DNA from 2 places in the Erysipelatoclostridium sp. An15 genome. Region 1 is predicted to be linked to the other one. Evidence: predicted binding sites of a transcription regulator. Region 1 holds the regulator's gene; the other holds the start of a gene.
What was found. Region 1 encodes Rex, which represses fermentation and respiration genes when NADH is low (regulators of the CRP and FNR family bind a similar motif). Its sites were predicted from a motif close to GTGAANNNNTTCAC; they were not measured.
Positions count from the first base shown of each region.

Region 2: the regulator Rex is predicted to act here: its motif matches at 889-902, upstream of adhE (bifunctional acetaldehyde-CoA/alcohol dehydrogenase).

Region 1 is NZ_NFLA01000062.1:298-10,340, forward strand. It holds gene B5E92_RS13565 (energy-coupled thiamine transporter ThiT) at 12-539, shown strand; gene B5E92_RS13570 (DUF402 domain-containing protein) at 631-1,164, shown strand; gene tsaE (tRNA (adenosine(37)-N6)-threonylcarbamoyltransferase complex ATPase subunit type 1 TsaE) at 1,174-1,623, shown strand; gene tsaB (tRNA (adenosine(37)-N6)-threonylcarbamoyltransferase complex dimerization subunit type 1 TsaB) at 1,620-2,222, shown strand; gene rimI (ribosomal protein S18-alanine N-acetyltransferase) at 2,216-2,671, shown strand; gene tsaD (tRNA (adenosine(37)-N6)-threonylcarbamoyltransferase complex transferase subunit TsaD) at 2,662-3,696, shown strand; gene B5E92_RS13595 (redox-sensing transcriptional repressor Rex) at 3,689-4,318, shown strand; gene asnS (asparagine--tRNA ligase) at 4,371-5,756, shown strand; gene B5E92_RS13605 (metallophosphoesterase) at 5,818-7,281, shown strand; gene B5E92_RS13610 (D-2-hydroxyacid dehydrogenase) at 7,291-8,673, shown strand; gene B5E92_RS13615 (alpha-amylase) at 8,691-10,043, shown strand, end outside.
Region 2 is NZ_NFLA01000017.1:17,985-25,466, reverse strand. It holds gene B5E92_RS07060 (Cof-type HAD-IIB family hydrolase) at 1-106, shown strand, start outside; gene B5E92_RS07055 (glycerophosphodiester phosphodiesterase) at 125-811, shown strand; gene adhE (bifunctional acetaldehyde-CoA/alcohol dehydrogenase) at 989-3,622, shown strand; gene B5E92_RS07045 (HdeD family acid-resistance protein) at 3,744-5,003, shown strand; gene B5E92_RS07040 (CTP synthase) at 5,403-7,007, shown strand; gene B5E92_RS07035 (hypothetical protein) at 7,152-7,482, shown strand, end outside.

The DNA of each region.
Region 1 (10,043 bases):
GGGGAACAAACATGAAAAAAAGTAAATTTGAAATTAACACCAAAACAATGGCGTATATGGCAATTTTTGCGGCGCTACAAATCGTGTTAGAGTATCTAACACAATTTACACCACAAATGCCTCGAGGAGGAAATGTTGCATTTTCACTTGTTGCATTGATGTTATGTAGTTATTTAATGGGACCTATTTATGGATTAGTGGTATCACTAGTTTGTGTGGGATTACATTTTGTTTTGGGATTAGCAACATTTTATGGAGCTTTATCAGTAATCTTTGATTATTTATTACCAATGGCAATTGTGGGAGTGGTAGGAATTATTCCATTAATCAAAGTAAACAAGGTAGAGATTCCAATTGGAATAGTAATTGTAATGGTTTTAAAAACAATCAGTCATTTAATTGCTGGCTGGTATGCTTTTGCAACACCATTACGTGCTAATTTAAGTTATAATTTACCATATAATATTGCAACAATGGTTGCTTGCTTTATATTATTTATGATTTTATATCCAAGATTAAAGCGAGTTATTCGTATTTAGGTATCAGAAATCTGATACCTTTTTCTTTTGACTTTAAAAAGTAAGATATTTTGTGTATAATGTTAATGTTATAAAAGCGAGGTAGAAAATGATGTCAGATTCTCTGATAGGAAAGAAAGTATTAATTCATTGTTATAAGCATAATGGAACGATTCATCGCTGTTGGTCAAAAGGATTTATTTTGGATGAAAATGATGATCATTTTATTTCCATAAACAACCGTACTTTAGTAACTGAAGCAGATGGCCGGATGTGGCATACAAGAGAACCGGCTATCTGTTATTTTCCTAAGAAAAAATGGTATAATGTAATTTGTATGATTCGTAAAACAGGTGTTTATTATTATTGTAATATTGCTTCTCCAACTCTATATGATGGTGAGGCTTTGAAATATATTGATTATGATTTGGATTTAAAAGTTTTTCCTGATGGTAATTATCGTATTTTAGATGAAGAAGAATATAAACAACATGCAAGAGCAATGAATTATTCTAAAGAATTAGATCAAATATTAAAAAAACAATTGCAAATATTAATCGATTTAGCGATTAAAAAAGAAGGGCCATTTAGTGAAGATTTCACTAAGCATTGGTACCATGTCTATGAAGATTTGACGCAAGGATAGGAGAATAAAATGGAAAAAACAATATTTGTTGAAAATCTAGAAGCTACATTATCATTAGGAAAAAAATTAGGCGAATTATTACAGCCAGGAATGTTAATTACTTTAGATGGTGATTTAGGTGCTGGTAAGACTACTTTTACTAAAGGGATTGGTCAGGGATTACAAATAAAAAGAGTTATTAACAGTCCAACTTTTACAATTTTAAAACAATATCGAGGAAGATTACAGTTATCACATTTTGATGCTTATCGTTTAGAAGGGCAGGATAATGATTTAGGTTTTGAAGAAATTTTTGACAGTGATGATGTTTGTGTAGTTGAATGGCCTGAATTTATTAGTGATATATTACCTGAAAAACGGCTAGAAATTCAAATTAATAAAATTGATGAAAACGCACGTAAATTCGTTTTAAAAGCAATTGGTAAAGAGTATGTACAGTTATTGGAGGCGTTGGGATGAAAACAGTAGTGATGGATACATCAAATACATATTTAGTAATTGGACTTTATCAAGATGGTAAAGCATTGCAAAAATATCAAGAAGCAGGAAATAGACGCCAGTCTGAAGATGCTTTGGTTCGTTTGGAAGAAATATTAAAAAAACAACAATGGGAATTATTGGATGTTGATGAATTAGTTATTACAATCGGACCAGGATCATATACAGGTCAAAGGGTTGCTTTAACAATTGCTAAAACATTAGCAGCTATTTCTAAAGTTAAAATTAAAGCTGTTTCTTCATTGCATAGTTATGCCGGAAATCATAAGGCAATTAGTGTTATTGATGCTCGAAGTAAAAAAATTTTTGTCGGGGTATATAATGATAATCATGCTGTAATAGATGATCAAATAATGTTAATTGAAGATTTTCCAGCTTTAAAGAAGCAGTATCCTGATTATGAAGTAGTAGGTGATTGCCAGCTTGTAGAATGTCCTGAACATGAGGTGGATTTGTGGCAAAACATTTATCAAGCTAGTTTAAGTGTTGATTATTGTCAGGATGTTGATAATTTAGTTCCCCAATATTTAAAGGATGTTGAGGCTAAAAAAATATGTTAATTCGAAAAATGGAATTAGAAGATATCGATGCAGTAGTTGCCATGGAACATGAACTATTTACTTCACCCTGGAGTAAAGAGGATCTTGTTTATGAAATTACAAAAAATACATTTTCAACAATTTTAGTTTTAGAAATAGAAAAAGAAATTGTTGGTTATATTGGAATGTGGAATTTAGGAGATCAAACTCAAATAACTACATTAGGTGTTGCTAAAAAACATCAAGGACATGGATATTCTAAGGTGTTAATGAATAAATGTATCGAAATCAGTAGTTATTTAGGGTATGATAATATTAATTTAGAGGTACGAGTATCAAATCAGCGAGCAATTAATTTATACCAGAGTTGTGGTTTTAAAATCGTAGCTGTTAGAAAAGATTATTATCAAGATACTCATGAAGATGCCTATTTAATGATTAGAGAAATGGAGGAGAAATCATGTCATTAATTCTAGCAATAGAGTCTAGTTGTGATGAAATGGCAATGGCCGTACTAAAAGACAAACGTGATTTTTTAGCGAGTGTAATTGCCTCACAAATTGATGTCCATGCTCTTTATGGCGGGGTTGTTCCAGAAATTGCCAGTCGTAAACATGTTGAATGTGTATCACTTGTTTTAAAAGAGACATTAAAAAAAGCTAACGTTTCTATTGAAGAAATTGATGCTATTGCAGTAACTAAAGGACCAGGATTAGTTGGTTCATTGCATATTGGTCTTCAAGCAGCTAAGACTATTGCAATGGCTTATCATAAACCTTTAATTGGTGTTCATCATATTGCCGGACATATTTATGCTAATAATTATAACCAGGATATCGAATATCCAAGTTTATGTTTAGTAGTTAGTGGTGGTCATAGTGAACTAGTATTATTAAAAGCACCATTTGAATTTGAAGTAATTGGGGAAACTTTAGATGATGCCGTTGGAGAAGCTTATGATAAAGTAGGACGCGTTTTAAATTTACCATATCCAGGTGGACCAGTTTTGGATAAAATGGCTTCTTTAGGAAATAATACGTATGATTTACCAGTACCATTAGATGATGATAGTTATAATTTTAGTTTTAGTGGGTTAAAATCAGCTGTTATTAATTTGAATCATAAAGCTTATTTACGCCATGAAGAAATAAATAAAAATGATTTAGCAGCATCTTTTCAAAATGTAGTAATTACATCACTAGTTAATAAAACAATAAAAGCAGCTAAAGCTTATAATGTAAAACAAGTCATGATGGCTGGTGGTGTTAGTGCTAATCGCGGGCTTCGTAATGCTATGAATGAAGCAGTAAGTAAATTGGATAATGTTGAGTTGTTATTACCACCGATGAGCTGTTGTACTGACAATGCTATGATGATTGCATTAGCCGCTAAAGAAATGTATGATTTACAAATATTTAGTGATTTATCACTAGGAATTAAACCTAATATTGACTTGCAGCAAGAGTCAGTTAGTGAGGTAAAGCATAATGGATAAAAAGATTTCAAATGCAACGATGTCACGATATCCAATTTATTTAAAAGCGCTAAGAAAGATGCAACACGAAGGCAAAGAAAACTGTTTATCTAGTGAGCTATCAAGTTTGACTGGAATTCAAGATACTACTATTCGTAGAGATTTTACTTATTTATCTAAAACTTGTAATTTTGGTCAACGGGGCAAAGGTTACGATGTTAAACATCTTATTGATGGATTAAGTGAAGTGTTAGGTTTAGGTTTAGATGAATCTATTATTATTATCGGCGTTGGTAATTTAGGAAGTGCTATTTTAAAATATAATCGCTGGCAATATACGGTAGGAAAAATTGTTTGTGGTTATGATCAAGATAAAAATAAAGAGGGAGAACGCTTTGGTGTTAAAATATATAATATCGATGATTTAGAAAAGACTTTTCCAGAAGGTTGTAAAATTGCAATCTTAGCTATTTCGGAAAATGTTCAATCAACTGTTGATCGATTAATGAAATTAGGAATCAAAGGAATTGTTGATTTTACTCATACGCATTTTACAGTTGATCAGGGAGTTGAGGTACAGCAGGTTGATGTAGTTGTAGCAATCCAGGAATTAGTGATTAAAATGGATTCTCATCGCAAGTAGTACTTGATAAATCAATAAATTAAATTATAATGATACAAATAGGAGGATTAATATGTTTGAATTTATTACAATAAGAGAATTGTATGAAATGTTTTTAAGCAATCAAGTTATGGATTTAGAAGGCTATGAATATGTTGAACTTGAAGGATGGGTTCGTACAAATCGTAACAATGGTAAACTTGGTTTTATTGCTTTAAACGATGGTACGTATTTTAAAAACTTACAAATCGTATATACTCAAGATCGTGTTGATAATTATGAAGAAGTTGAAAAAATTGCAACAGGAAGTGCAATTAGAGTAGTTGGTAAATTAAAATTAACACCAGAAGGAAAACAACCTTTTGAAGTAGAAGCTACTCAAGTGGAAGTAGAAGGAACATGTGATAATGATTATCCTTTACAAAAGAAACGTCATACATTTGAATATATGAGAGAAATTCCACATTTAAGACCACGTGCTAATAGTTTTTATGCTATCTTTAGATTACGTAGTGTTTTATCAATGGCTATTCATGAATTTTTCCAATCACAAGGATTTGTTTATGTTCATACACCAATAATTACAAGTAATGATGGTGAAGGTGCTGGAGAAATGTTTAGAGCAACAACTATTGATGATACTAATTTTGAAGATGATTTCTTTGGTAAAGAAGCTTTCTTAACAGTTACTGGTCAATTACATGTTGAAGCATTTGCTTTAGCTTTTAGAGATGTTTACACATTTGGACCAGCATTTAGAGCAGAAAACTCTAATACATCACGTCATGCAAGTGAATTCTGGATGATTGAACCAGAAATAGCTTTTGCGGATTTAGAAGACAATATGGATTTAATCGAAGATATGGTAAAATACTGTATCGATTATGTATTAGATAATGCACCAGCTGAAATGGAATTTTTTGCTAATATGATTGATAAAGATTGTATTAATCGTATTACTAAAGTAAGAAATAGTGATTTCAAACGAATGACATATACTCAAGCAATTGAAATTCTAGAAAAAGCTGATGTTAAATTTAAAAATAAAGTTTATTGGGGTATGGATTTAAATAGTGAACATGAACGCTATATTTGCGAACAAGTTGTTAAAGGACCAGTATTTTTAACAGATTATCCTAAAGAAATTAAAGCTTTCTATATGCGTTTAAATGATGATAATAAAACAGTAGCTGCATGTGATTTATTAGTACCTGGAATTGGTGAATTAGTAGGTGGTAGCCAACGTGAAGAACGCTATGATGTATTAGAAAAAATCATGGATGAAAAAGGTATGAATAAAGAAGGTTTACAATGGTATATGGATTTACGTCGTTATGGTGGATGTAAACATGCTGGATTTGGACTTGGGTTCGATCGCTTCTTAATGTATTTAACAGGAATGCAAAACATTCGTGATGTCGAACCATTCCCTAGAACGCCAAGAAATTTGAAATTTTAGAAAAAAAAGCCTATTAAAATTATAGGCTTTTTTCTATAATATAAGATAAGGAGGCGATAAAGTGAATGAATATGATTTAATCAACGCCTATTTAAACTTGATTTTTGATAGTAGTCCTACATATTTTAATCGGTTATTAGATGGTTATCGTGGATTGTGCCAATTAAGAAAATGGATGCAAGAAAGAAATATTATATTAGATGCCATTGAAGAAATTAATTTTGATATGTTTATTGATTTTACTAAGGCAAGATCAATTGACCAGATAACAGAACGTTTTACCCCTGAACAATATCAACAAATAAAAGACTATGTGTTACAACAGCGAGATAAATATCAAATAGTAGTTTTAGCAAGTTTTGATTATAGTGAACCAATTAATACTTATTTAACTTCTTTGCAAATTGTTGATGATTTAAGCAGTGAAAGAGTAAGTTTAATTAATTGTCATCGTTTATTAAATAAAGATGATTTGTCATTTTATGGACCATTTAAGCATTTTGTTACTGCTCTTTATCAAATTGATCGCTGGCCTGGTTTTTTAATTTTCAAGGGTGATCAGTGTGTTTTTACACCAGTGTATACTTCTAAAGATATTGAAGAAATCATGTTTAAAATTGAGCATGATACAATTTTTTCAATTCGCTATTTAAGTCCTTATGATAGTTTTTTTGTCCAATTAAGTGATTTGCATTTAGGAAGTAAAAAGAAAAACTTAGGACGTATTGCTTTGGAAAAAAGTTTAGATGAAACAGTACCAATGTTAAAATCATACTATCAGCTTAAGTTTTTAATTACAGGTGATTTAATGAATTCACCTAATCGTAAAAACATGTATGAAGTAGATGATTTTATGAAAATGTTAAAAAATAAATATAAATCTGATGTATCTTTTATTTTAGGTAATCATGATGTTATTGTTCATGGTTTAAATATATTTAAACGTCAAAAAAGTAAAGTAATTGCTTTTTTACTTAGTGAAAAAATTAAAGTATTTGAAGATGAAAAAATAATTTTAATTAAAATTGATTCTACTGGTGAAGGAAATTTAGCTAGAGGAAAAGTTGGTCAAAAACAGCTTGATGCTATTGATGAAGAGTTAGCAGCTATTGAAGATATTAATAAATATACTCTTATTGCTATGTTGCATCATCATTTATTTCCAATTACACGCGATGATTTTTTGAAGCAAAGATGGCGTGAAAAGCTTTTTGTTGGGAAAATAATTGATAGTACTAAAGCTTTAGTTGATAGTAGAGAGTTAGTAAAATGGTTAAGAAAACATAATATTCAATATGTTTTACATGGTCATAAGCATTTGCCTTTTTTTACGTTCCAAGAAGGAATGTATGTCATTGCTGCTGGTTCGGCTTGTGGTAGTGGAGCTAAGGAATTTAAGAGTCGTTATTTAAGTTATAATATTTTAAAATATGATCATCGTTATAAACGTTTTAAATATTGTTTTATTATTTATGATGATATTACGTTACAAGATCGTCAAAGAATTATTATTAATTTATTTTAGGAGTAAAAGATGGATTTGATTGATAAAATAAATGATGAAAAAACTGGTGGGGCTTTATTATATTGTTTTACAAAAGGTTATGGTTCGGTACCAATGAATGTTTATAATATAGTTTTACCATTACTTACTAATGAGATTTTTCAAGAGGAATTAAAAAAAGAAACAGATTTTCAAAAATGTGTTAATGCTTGTATTCAAAAAGATAATGATTTTGTAAAAAAGGTGACCGAAAAAATTAGTGAATATGAGGAGATGACAAGCCGTTTTTTAGCGATTTTATTACTAAATCATGAATTGGAATTTAAAATTGAAAATGGCATCATGAGTGGTAATTGTCGTGTGATTGAAAAATATGATTTAAAAATGCCATATATTTTAGGAAAAATGTTGCAAGGTAAAGAGTATGAGGAAATTATAATGATGTCAAAAGGTGATTTTAAAATTGTTTTTTTAGATCGTGAAACTTTAGGAAGTGATATTGATTGTAGTTGTTTAAATCAATATGGTAATGCGATTATTTATGAACAAACTGAAGTAGATGAAGTAAGCAAGCGAATTGAAGATGCTAGTATTGTAATTACTAATAAACATATATTAGGCCCTGAGCAATTAAAAAATGCTACTAAATTAAAATTAATTTGTGTAACGGCAACAGGTGTAAACAATATTGATTTAGAATATTGTAAGTTAGCTAATATCGCTGTATGTAATGTAAAAGGATATTCAACTAATGCAGTTGCGCAGCATACTTTTGCTTTATTGCTAGATTTGTATAATAAAAATCACTATTATCATAATTATATTGCTTCTGGTAATTATGCTTCTAGTTCAATGTTTACTCATTTAGGACATAGTTTTCATGAATTAGATAATAAAGTATGGGGAATTGTTGGTATGGGTGATATTGGTCGTAAAGTAGCTAATCTTGCTGAAGCTTTTGGTTGTCAAGTACAATATTATTCTACTAGTGGTCGTAATAATCAGGCGCAGTTTAAACGAGTTGATTTTGATACTTTATTGAAAACTAGTGATATAATTACAATTCATGCTCCTTTAAATAAACAAACTGAATATTTGTTTGATGAAGAAGCATTTGCGAAAATGAAAAATAGTGCTTATTTAATTAACGTTGGAAGAGGAAAGATTGTTAAGGAAACAGCATTAGTTGATGCTTTGAAAAATCATTTAATTGCTGGAGCTGGTTTAGATGTATTTGAAAACGAGCCAATTAAAGCTGATAGCAAACTTTTAGAAATTCAAGATCCAACTAGACTGTTAATGACTCCTCATATTGCTTGGGCACCTGTGGAAACACGTAATCGAGTTATTGAAGAAGTATGCTTAAATATTGAAAGTTTTAAAAAAGGTAGTTTTAGAAATAGATGTAATTAATTTTTGAGGTTAAAAATATGCAAAAAGTAATGATGCAATATTTCCAATGGTATTTACCTAATGATGGTAAACACTGGCAAAGACTTAAAGCAGAGGCGAAAAATTTAAAAGCTGCAGGATTTGATGCTCTTTGGTTGCCACCTGCTTATAAAGGACAAGGTGGTATTAATGATGTCGGCTATGGTGTTTATGATTTATATGATTTAGGTGAATTTGATCAAAAGGGAACTATTAGAACTAAATATGGAACTAAAGATGAATATTTAGAAGCTATAGCTCAACTCCATCGTTATCAAATTGAAGTTTATGGTGATATGGTCTTAAATCATCGGATGGGTGCTGATGGAACAGAATTAGTAACAGCCGTTGAAAATGATATGTTTGATCGTAATGAAGTGATTTCTGATAAAGAACAGATTGAAGCCTGGACTCGATTTGATTTTAAAGGCAGAAATGGTAAATATTCTAATTTCATTTGGAATGAAAGCTGTTTTGATGGTGTCGATTATGACGAAAGAAAAAAGCGCCATGCTATTTATGAATTCGATGGTGATAGTTGGGATCAGTTAGTAGATAATGAAAATGGTAATTATGATTATCTAATGGGAGCTGATGTTGATTTTAATAATCAGACTGTTGTTGATGAGTTAATTCGATTTGGTAAATGGTATCTTGATTTTACAAATGTTGATGGTTTTCGTTTAGATGCTGTCAAACATATCGATTTTACTTTTTTTACAAGATGGTTAAAAGAGCTTCGTAACTATAGTAATCGTGATTTGTTTGCTGTTGGTGAATATTGGCATGGTGATGTTAATAAATTATTACATTATTTAGAAGTATCTAATTATTGCATGTCATTATTTGATGTTACTTTGCATTTTAAATTTCATTATATTTCCAGTAGTAATGGAACTTTTGATATGGGATCTATTTTTGAAGATACTTTAGTTAAAAAAGCACCTGATTATGCAGTTACTTTTGTTGAAAACCACGATAGTCAACCAGGACAGTCATTACAAAGTTCAGTTGCTAACTGGTTTAAACCAATTGCTTATGCCTTGATTTTATTACGACAATATGGCTATCCTTGTGTATTTTATGGTGATTATTACGGAATACCAGAATATAACGTTGATTCGTTTAAAGATGTAATAGATAAAATGATAAAAGTCCGAAAAGAACTTATGTATGGTAAAGAACATAACTATTTTGATGATAATAATATTGTTGGCTGGAGTTATGAAGGTGATAGTCAACATTTAAATAGTGGATTTGCAGTTATTGTAAATGATGGGCCAGGTGGTCAAAAGAAAATGTATGTTGGAAAAAAACATGCAAATGAAACATTTGTTGATTGTTTAAACAAT
Region 2 (7,482 bases), on a different contig from region 1:
AATGGGGAATGCGGTCCCAGAAGCTAAGGCTGTTGCTGACTTTGAAACTGATCGAATTGAAAATGATGGAATTGTAAAAGCTTTAAAAGAATTTAGATTGATTTAGCTTTACAGGAGAAATGAAATGATAAAATTAGGACACCGGGGATATAGTGATAAATATCCTGAAAATACAATGATGGCTTTTAAAGCGGCAATAAATGGTAATTTTGATGGTGTAGAAACAGACGTTCAATTAACTAAAGATAATCAACTGGTTCTAATCCATGATGAAACAATTAATCGAACATCTAATGGTAGAGGGTATGTTAAAGATTATACTTATCAAGAATTATGTAAGTTTAATTTTAATTATCGCTTTAAAAATGTTGAGGCTAAAATACCATTATTAGCTGAATTACTGGATTATTGTTATGGTAAAGATGTTATTTTGAATTTGGAAATTAAAACTGATAAGATTCAATATCCTAACATTGAACAAATGACATATGATTTAGTTAAGGAAAAAGGAATGTTAAAACAAGTGATGTTTTCATCTTTTCATCTAGATAGTTTATTGAAACTACGGTCAATTGATCCTGATTTATATTTAGGGTATTTATTTGAAGATGATTATCAAAAAAATAAGGAACTTGTTTTAAGGCATCATTTTCATTGTCATAGTAAATATGTGTTTTTAAACGAACAAGAAATTAAGGATTATTTGAAACATCATTTAGATGTTAATACATGGACTGTCAACGATGAAGAAATTAAAGATTTTCTGCTTGAAGCGGGTGTAAAAACTATTATTACTAATAAAGATATCTAGGGTAAAAAGTATTTACCCTAGTTTTTTTGTGTGGTATAATATTGTAAACGTTTCCATAGGGTGAAGGTGATTTTATTGTGAAAAAATGCACAATATTGCTTGTGTTTTTTGATAAATTAAGGTACACTAACGGTGGAAACAAATTAAATATTTCACAATGAATCGGAGGAAGAAATAATGGCAGAAAAGAAAGCTGTTAACAACAAACCAGCAGAAATGACAAATGAAGAAATCGATGCTTATGTCGATCAACTGGTTTCAAAAGCTCAAGTAGCTTTATCAAAATTTGAAGACTTTACTCAAGAACAAGTAGACTACATCGTAGCTAAATGTTCGGTAGCAGGTCTTGATGCTCACGGTACTTTAGCAGAAGCCGCAGTAAATGAAACTGGACGTGGGGTATTTGAAGATAAAGCCGTTAAAAACTTATTCGCTTGCGAATACGTAACTAACAACTTACGTCATTTAAAAACGGTTGGTATTATTAACGAAGATCCACTTTTAGGAATTACTGAAATTGCTGAACCTGTAGGTGTTGTTTGTGGTATCGTTCCAACAACTAACCCAACATCAACTACAATTTTTAAATCATTAATCTGTTTAAAAACAAGAAATCCAATCATTTTCTCATTCCATCCAAGTGCAACTGCATGTTCAATTATGGCAGCAGTAATTATGCGTGATGCAGCAGTAGCAGCTGGTGCTCCAGAAGATTGTATCCAATGGTTGGAAACTAAATCAATGTATGCAACTACAGCATTAATGAAACATCCTGGTGTTGCTACTATCTTAGCAACTGGTGGTAATGCAATGGTTGCTGCAGCTTACTCTTGTGGTAAACCTGCATTAGGTGTAGGTGCTGGTAACGTTCCTGCATATGTAGAAAAAACTTGTATTTTACCAAGAGCAGTAAATGATATCGTATTATCAAAATCATTCGACAATGGTATGATTTGTGCTTCTGAACAAGCTGCTATTGTTGATAAAGAAATCTATGAAGAATTCAAAAAAGAAATTAGTCGTTTTAAAGTATACTGGGTAAATGCTGAAGAAAAAGCAAAATTAGAAAACTATATGTTCCCAGATAAAAACAAAGGTGTCTTACCTGCAGTTGTAGGTAAACCAGCAACTTGGATCGCTGAACAAGCTGGAATCAAAGTTCCTGCAGACACTCAAATCCTTTTAGCTGAATGTAGCGAAGTAGGACCAAATGAACCATTAACAAGAGAAAAATTATCTCCTGTATTAGCTGTATTAAAAGCTGAAAATACTGATGATGGTATTGCTAAATCAGCAGCAATGGTTGAATTCAACGGTTTAGGACACTCTGCTGCAATTCATACAGAAGATCATGAAATTTCTAAACGTTTTGGACATGCATGTAAAGCTATCCGTATCATTGAAAATGCACCATCTACATTCGGTGGAATCGGTTCAGTTTATAATGCATTCATTCCATCATTAACATTAGGTTGCGGTTCTTATGGACATAACTCTGTATCTAACAACGTAAGTGCTGTTAACTTAATCAATATTAAGAGAATAGGGAGACGTAATAACAATATGCAATGGGTTAAACTTCCTCCAAAAATTTATTTCGAAAAAAATTCGATTAAATATTTAAGAGACATGAAAGAAATGGAAAAAGCCATGATTATTACAGACAGAGGTATGTATAATCTTGGTTATGTAGAAAAAATTGAAGATGTAATCAGAAGAAGAAGAAATAAAGTTGATATCGAATTATTCTTCGATGTTGAACCTGATCCAAGTCTTGACACAGTTGAAGCTGGAGTTGAATTAATGAGAAAATTCGAACCTGATACAATTATTGCTATCGGTGGTGGATCTCCAATGGATGCTGCAAAAGTTATGTGGTTAATGTATGAACATCCAGAAGTATGCTTCGATGATATCAAACAAAAATTCATGGATATCAGAAAACGTGCTTTCAAATTCCCTGAATTAGGTAAAAAAGCTAAATTAATCTGTATCCCAACAACTTCAGGAACTGGTTCAGAAGTTACTCCATTTGCCGTTATTACTGATAAGAGAGCAAATAAAAAATATCCATTAACTGACTACGCTTTAACACCAACTGTAGCTATCGTAGACCCTGAATTCGTTATGAGTTTACCTGCTTCAATCGCTGCAGATACTGGTATTGACGTATTAACTCATGCAATGGAAGCTTATGTTTCTATCTTAGCATCAGACTTTACTGATGGATGGGCTAAACAAGCAGTTAAATTAGTATTTGATTACTTAGAAGAATCTGTAAATAAAGGTACACCTCTTGCAAGAGAAAAAATGCACAATGCTGCAACAATTGCAGGTATGGCATTTGCTAATGCGTTCTTAGGTATGAACCACTCATTAGCTCATAAGATTGGTGGAGAATTCCATGTGCCTCATGGTCGTACTAATGGTATCTTATTACCGCATGTAATTAGATATAATGGTTCTATTCCTACTAAATTAAACATTTGGCCAAAAATTGAAAACTATAAAGCAGACGTTAAATATATGGAATTAGCTCAATTAATTGGTTTAAAACCAAAGACACCTGCTGAAGGGGTTGAAATGTTTGCTAATGCTGTAGAAGAATTAATGGCAAAAGTTCATTTAGCTTCTAACTTCAAATCTCAAGGAATTGATAAGAAAGATTGGGACGAAGCTATTCATAGAATTGCAATGAATGCTTATGAAGATCAATGTACTCCTGCAAACCCTAGAATGCCTATGGTTAAAGATATGGAAGAAATCTTAAGAGTATCTTGGGATTATGAAAACAAATATGCAAAAAAATAATTATTAAAAAATAGTATTTTTTGAGATAGTGTACGCACTATCTCTTTTTTTTGAATTAGTCTTTGTTATTTCTTTTTATATCAATAATATAATAGTATTATATAAGTGAAGAGGTGATAATATGCGACGCAATATCTACAACTCTATTTTTTATTGTATCTTGGGCGTAGTTTTAATAGTTCTTTCACTATTAGCTTTAATTTACCAGGAAAATTTTTTAATGCGTGTTTTTGATCTTTTGGGCTGGATATTGATTGTTAACGGTCTTCATGAGCTTAGTAATTATTATCGTAAGCATTTTAAAGGGTCGTTAATAAGTGTCATTTTAAATATTATTGCTGGTATTTTTATCATTGGATATACTGCTATTCCAATTAGGCTTGTTTTGATTATCTTTGCTTTTTATATAACATGTAATGGAATAATCACTTTAATTTCTTATTTGAATTATAAAAAAGACCGTGTGAGTTATCGTTTTCCAGTTTTATGTGGTGCTTTATTATTAATTATTTATGGATTGGCTCTTTTAATTGGACAATATGCTAATGTTAGAAATATGATGATTTTTATTGGTGCATATGGATTGCTGCTAGGAATCAATTATATTATTGATGGTATATTTATTGCGATTCCTCAACAAAAAAAGGATAGTTTAAAAAGAAGAATTAGAATACCTATTCCTTTGTTGATATCGGCTTTAATTCCAAAGGTAATGATGGATTATATAAATGAGCGTCTACAAATAGAACCAAAAGAACATTTTCTAGATCCTAAAGAAGTATATAATATTGAAATTTTTATTCATGTAAGTGCTGATGGTTTTGGAACTGTAGGACACTGTGATGTTTGCATCGATGAAAAAGTTATTTCCTATGGAAATTACGATCATGATTCAATAAGAATGTTTGAAGCCATAGGTGATGGTGTTTTATTTGTTGCTGATCGTGATCGTTATTTGAATTTTTGTATTCAAAACTATCGACAAACAATCTTTGCATATGGTTTGAGTTTAACAGCTAAACAATTAGTTAGTGTAAAAAATGAGATAAATAAATTAATGGTTGATACTTATCGATGGTTTCCACGTAGTTATTATAATAAAAATGATTGTAAGGATTATGCAAGCAAATTGTTTTTAGTTACAAATGCATTTTTTTATAAATTTAAAAAAGGGAAATTTAAAACTTACTTTGTTTTAGGTTCGAATTGTGTAAAATTAGCAGAGCGTGTTGTTGGAAAAGGGGGTTTAGATATTATTGATTTAAATGGAATAATATCACCAGGAACGTATCAAAATTATCTTGAAAAAGAGTATCAACGTGTTAATGGAGTAGTTGTTTCGAAAAACGTTTATAACAGATTGACTTTTTTTCAAAAATAATACATAATATTTGGTGTATTATACTCATGTCAAAGTATGACAATAATACTGCATAGATGACCCCTCTCCCATATTAATCATCTATGCAAATTAGGAACATGAAAAATGTTCCTTTTTTTATACATTTTTGACATTAGTTCATATTATGTTCATAATTCTTTTGTATATTATCAAATGTCGTCAAGACAAGATAATAATATATATGTATAGGTCACCCCCTTCTTCCCCAAGTAATGACCTATACAGTAAAGGAAACTCTCCCCAAGTTTCCTTTTTATTTTATTAGTGTATAATAAAAAATTCTTGCTTAGATAATAAAAATTTGCTAGAATATAAAAGGGCACCTGCATGTCTTCCTTAGGAAGGCATTTTTATTTTGTAATAGAAGGAGAATAAGTTATGACAAAGTATATATTTGTAACCGGTGGTGTTGTATCTGGTTTAGGAAAAGGACTAACAGCAGCATCATTAGGAAGAATTTTAAAACAACGTGGATTAAAAGTATTTATGCAAAAATTGGATCCTTATATTAATGTAGACCCAGGAACTATGTCACCATACCAACATGGAGAAGTATATGTTACTAGTGATGGTGCTGAAACAGATTTAGATTTAGGACATTATGAAAGATTTATCGATGAACAATTAAATCGTAATTCATCTATTACTACTGGAAGAATTTATAGTGATGTAATTTCTAAAGAACGTCGTGGTGATTATTTAGGAGCAACTGTTCAAGTTGTACCACATATTACTAATGAAATAAAAGCTAAAATTTATGCTGCAGCATCTAGTTCTAATGCTGACATTGTAATTACTGAAATCGGTGGAACAACTGGAGATATTGAAAGTTTGCCGTTTATTGAAGCAATTAGACAAGTGCGTTTAGATTTAGGATATGAAAATACATTGTATATTCATACTACTTTATTACCATATATTGGTGCTAGTCATGAAGTTAAAACTAAACCAACTCAACACAGTGTTAAAGAATTACGAGGACTAGGAATTCAACCGGATTTCATAGTTTGTCGTAGTGAAAAGCATATAGATAAAGAATTAAAAGATAAGATTTCTTTATTCTGTAATGTACCAACTCAAAATGTAATTTCTAATTATGATGTTGATGTATTATATGAGTTACCAATGATGTTATTGGATCAAAAAATGGATGATTTAGTTTTAAAACATTTACAAATTGAAGCACCTAAAGCTAATATGAGTGAATGGCAACAGTTAATTGAGCGAGTAAAAGGACTGAATGATGAAATTACAATTGCATTAGTAGGTAAATATACTCAATTACCAGATGCATATTTATCAGTAAATGAAGCCTTAAGACATGCAGGATATTATGAAAATAGTGTTATTAATATTGAGTTTGTTGATTCTGAAGAAATAACTAGAGATAATGTTGCTGAAAAATTAAAGAATGCTGATGGAATGATCGTGCCAGGTGGATTTGGTAACCGAGGTATAGAAGGAATGATCATTGCGATAGAATATGCTAGGGTAAATAAGCTGCCATTTTTTGGGATTTGCTTAGGAATGCAACTGGCAACTATTGAATTTGCGCGTAATGTCTGTGGTTTAAAAGATGCTAACTCAATTGAGTTTGATGAAATCTGTAAAACACCAATTATTACATTAATGTCTGATCAATCATTAATGGATATGGGAGGTACACAAAGACTAGGTAATTATCGTTGTGAATTAACAAAAGGAACTAAAGCACATAAATTGTATGGTAAAGAAATTATTGAAGAACGGCACCGTCATCGTTATGAGTTTAATAATGAATATCGTCAAGTGCTTATTGATAATGGTTTGATTATTTCGGGAGTGAATCCAGAACGTAATTTAGTTGAAATTATTGAAATTGAAGAGCATCCATATTTCGTTGCTTGTCAATTCCATCCTGAATTTACTAGTCGTCCTAATCGTTCACAACCATTATTTCAAGGGTTGATAACTGCGGCTCATAAAAGAAAATACGAACAATAAATAATATTAAAAAAATGCACTTAATGTGCGTTTTTTATTTTAAATTTAAAGTAGTAAAAAATTTCTAATTTAGTAAATTATTATAGTCAGTTGATTCTTAATGATAGATTTTGGTATAATACATAGCATATTGGAGGCAATATTATGCTTAAGTTAAATACGGATAAAAGTTTGAAAGTAATAAAGAAAATAATTACGTTGTTTACAGCAGCAATGTTATTAACAGCGATTGTCTTTTTGTTTATTGGAAAAAATCCAGATCGTAAAGGACGGTTAATTTTTACTATTGGGCAATTATTGTTAATGATGGTAATAATAATTTTACCTGAACAGTTAAAAGAAAGAATTGGGTTAAAAATACCATTATTATTAGAAACGACATTAACGGTATTTGCTTTTTGTGGCTTTGTTCTTGGTGATGTTTTTGATTTCTACGGCAAGATTCCGGTCTGGGATTCGATTTTACATGCATTTT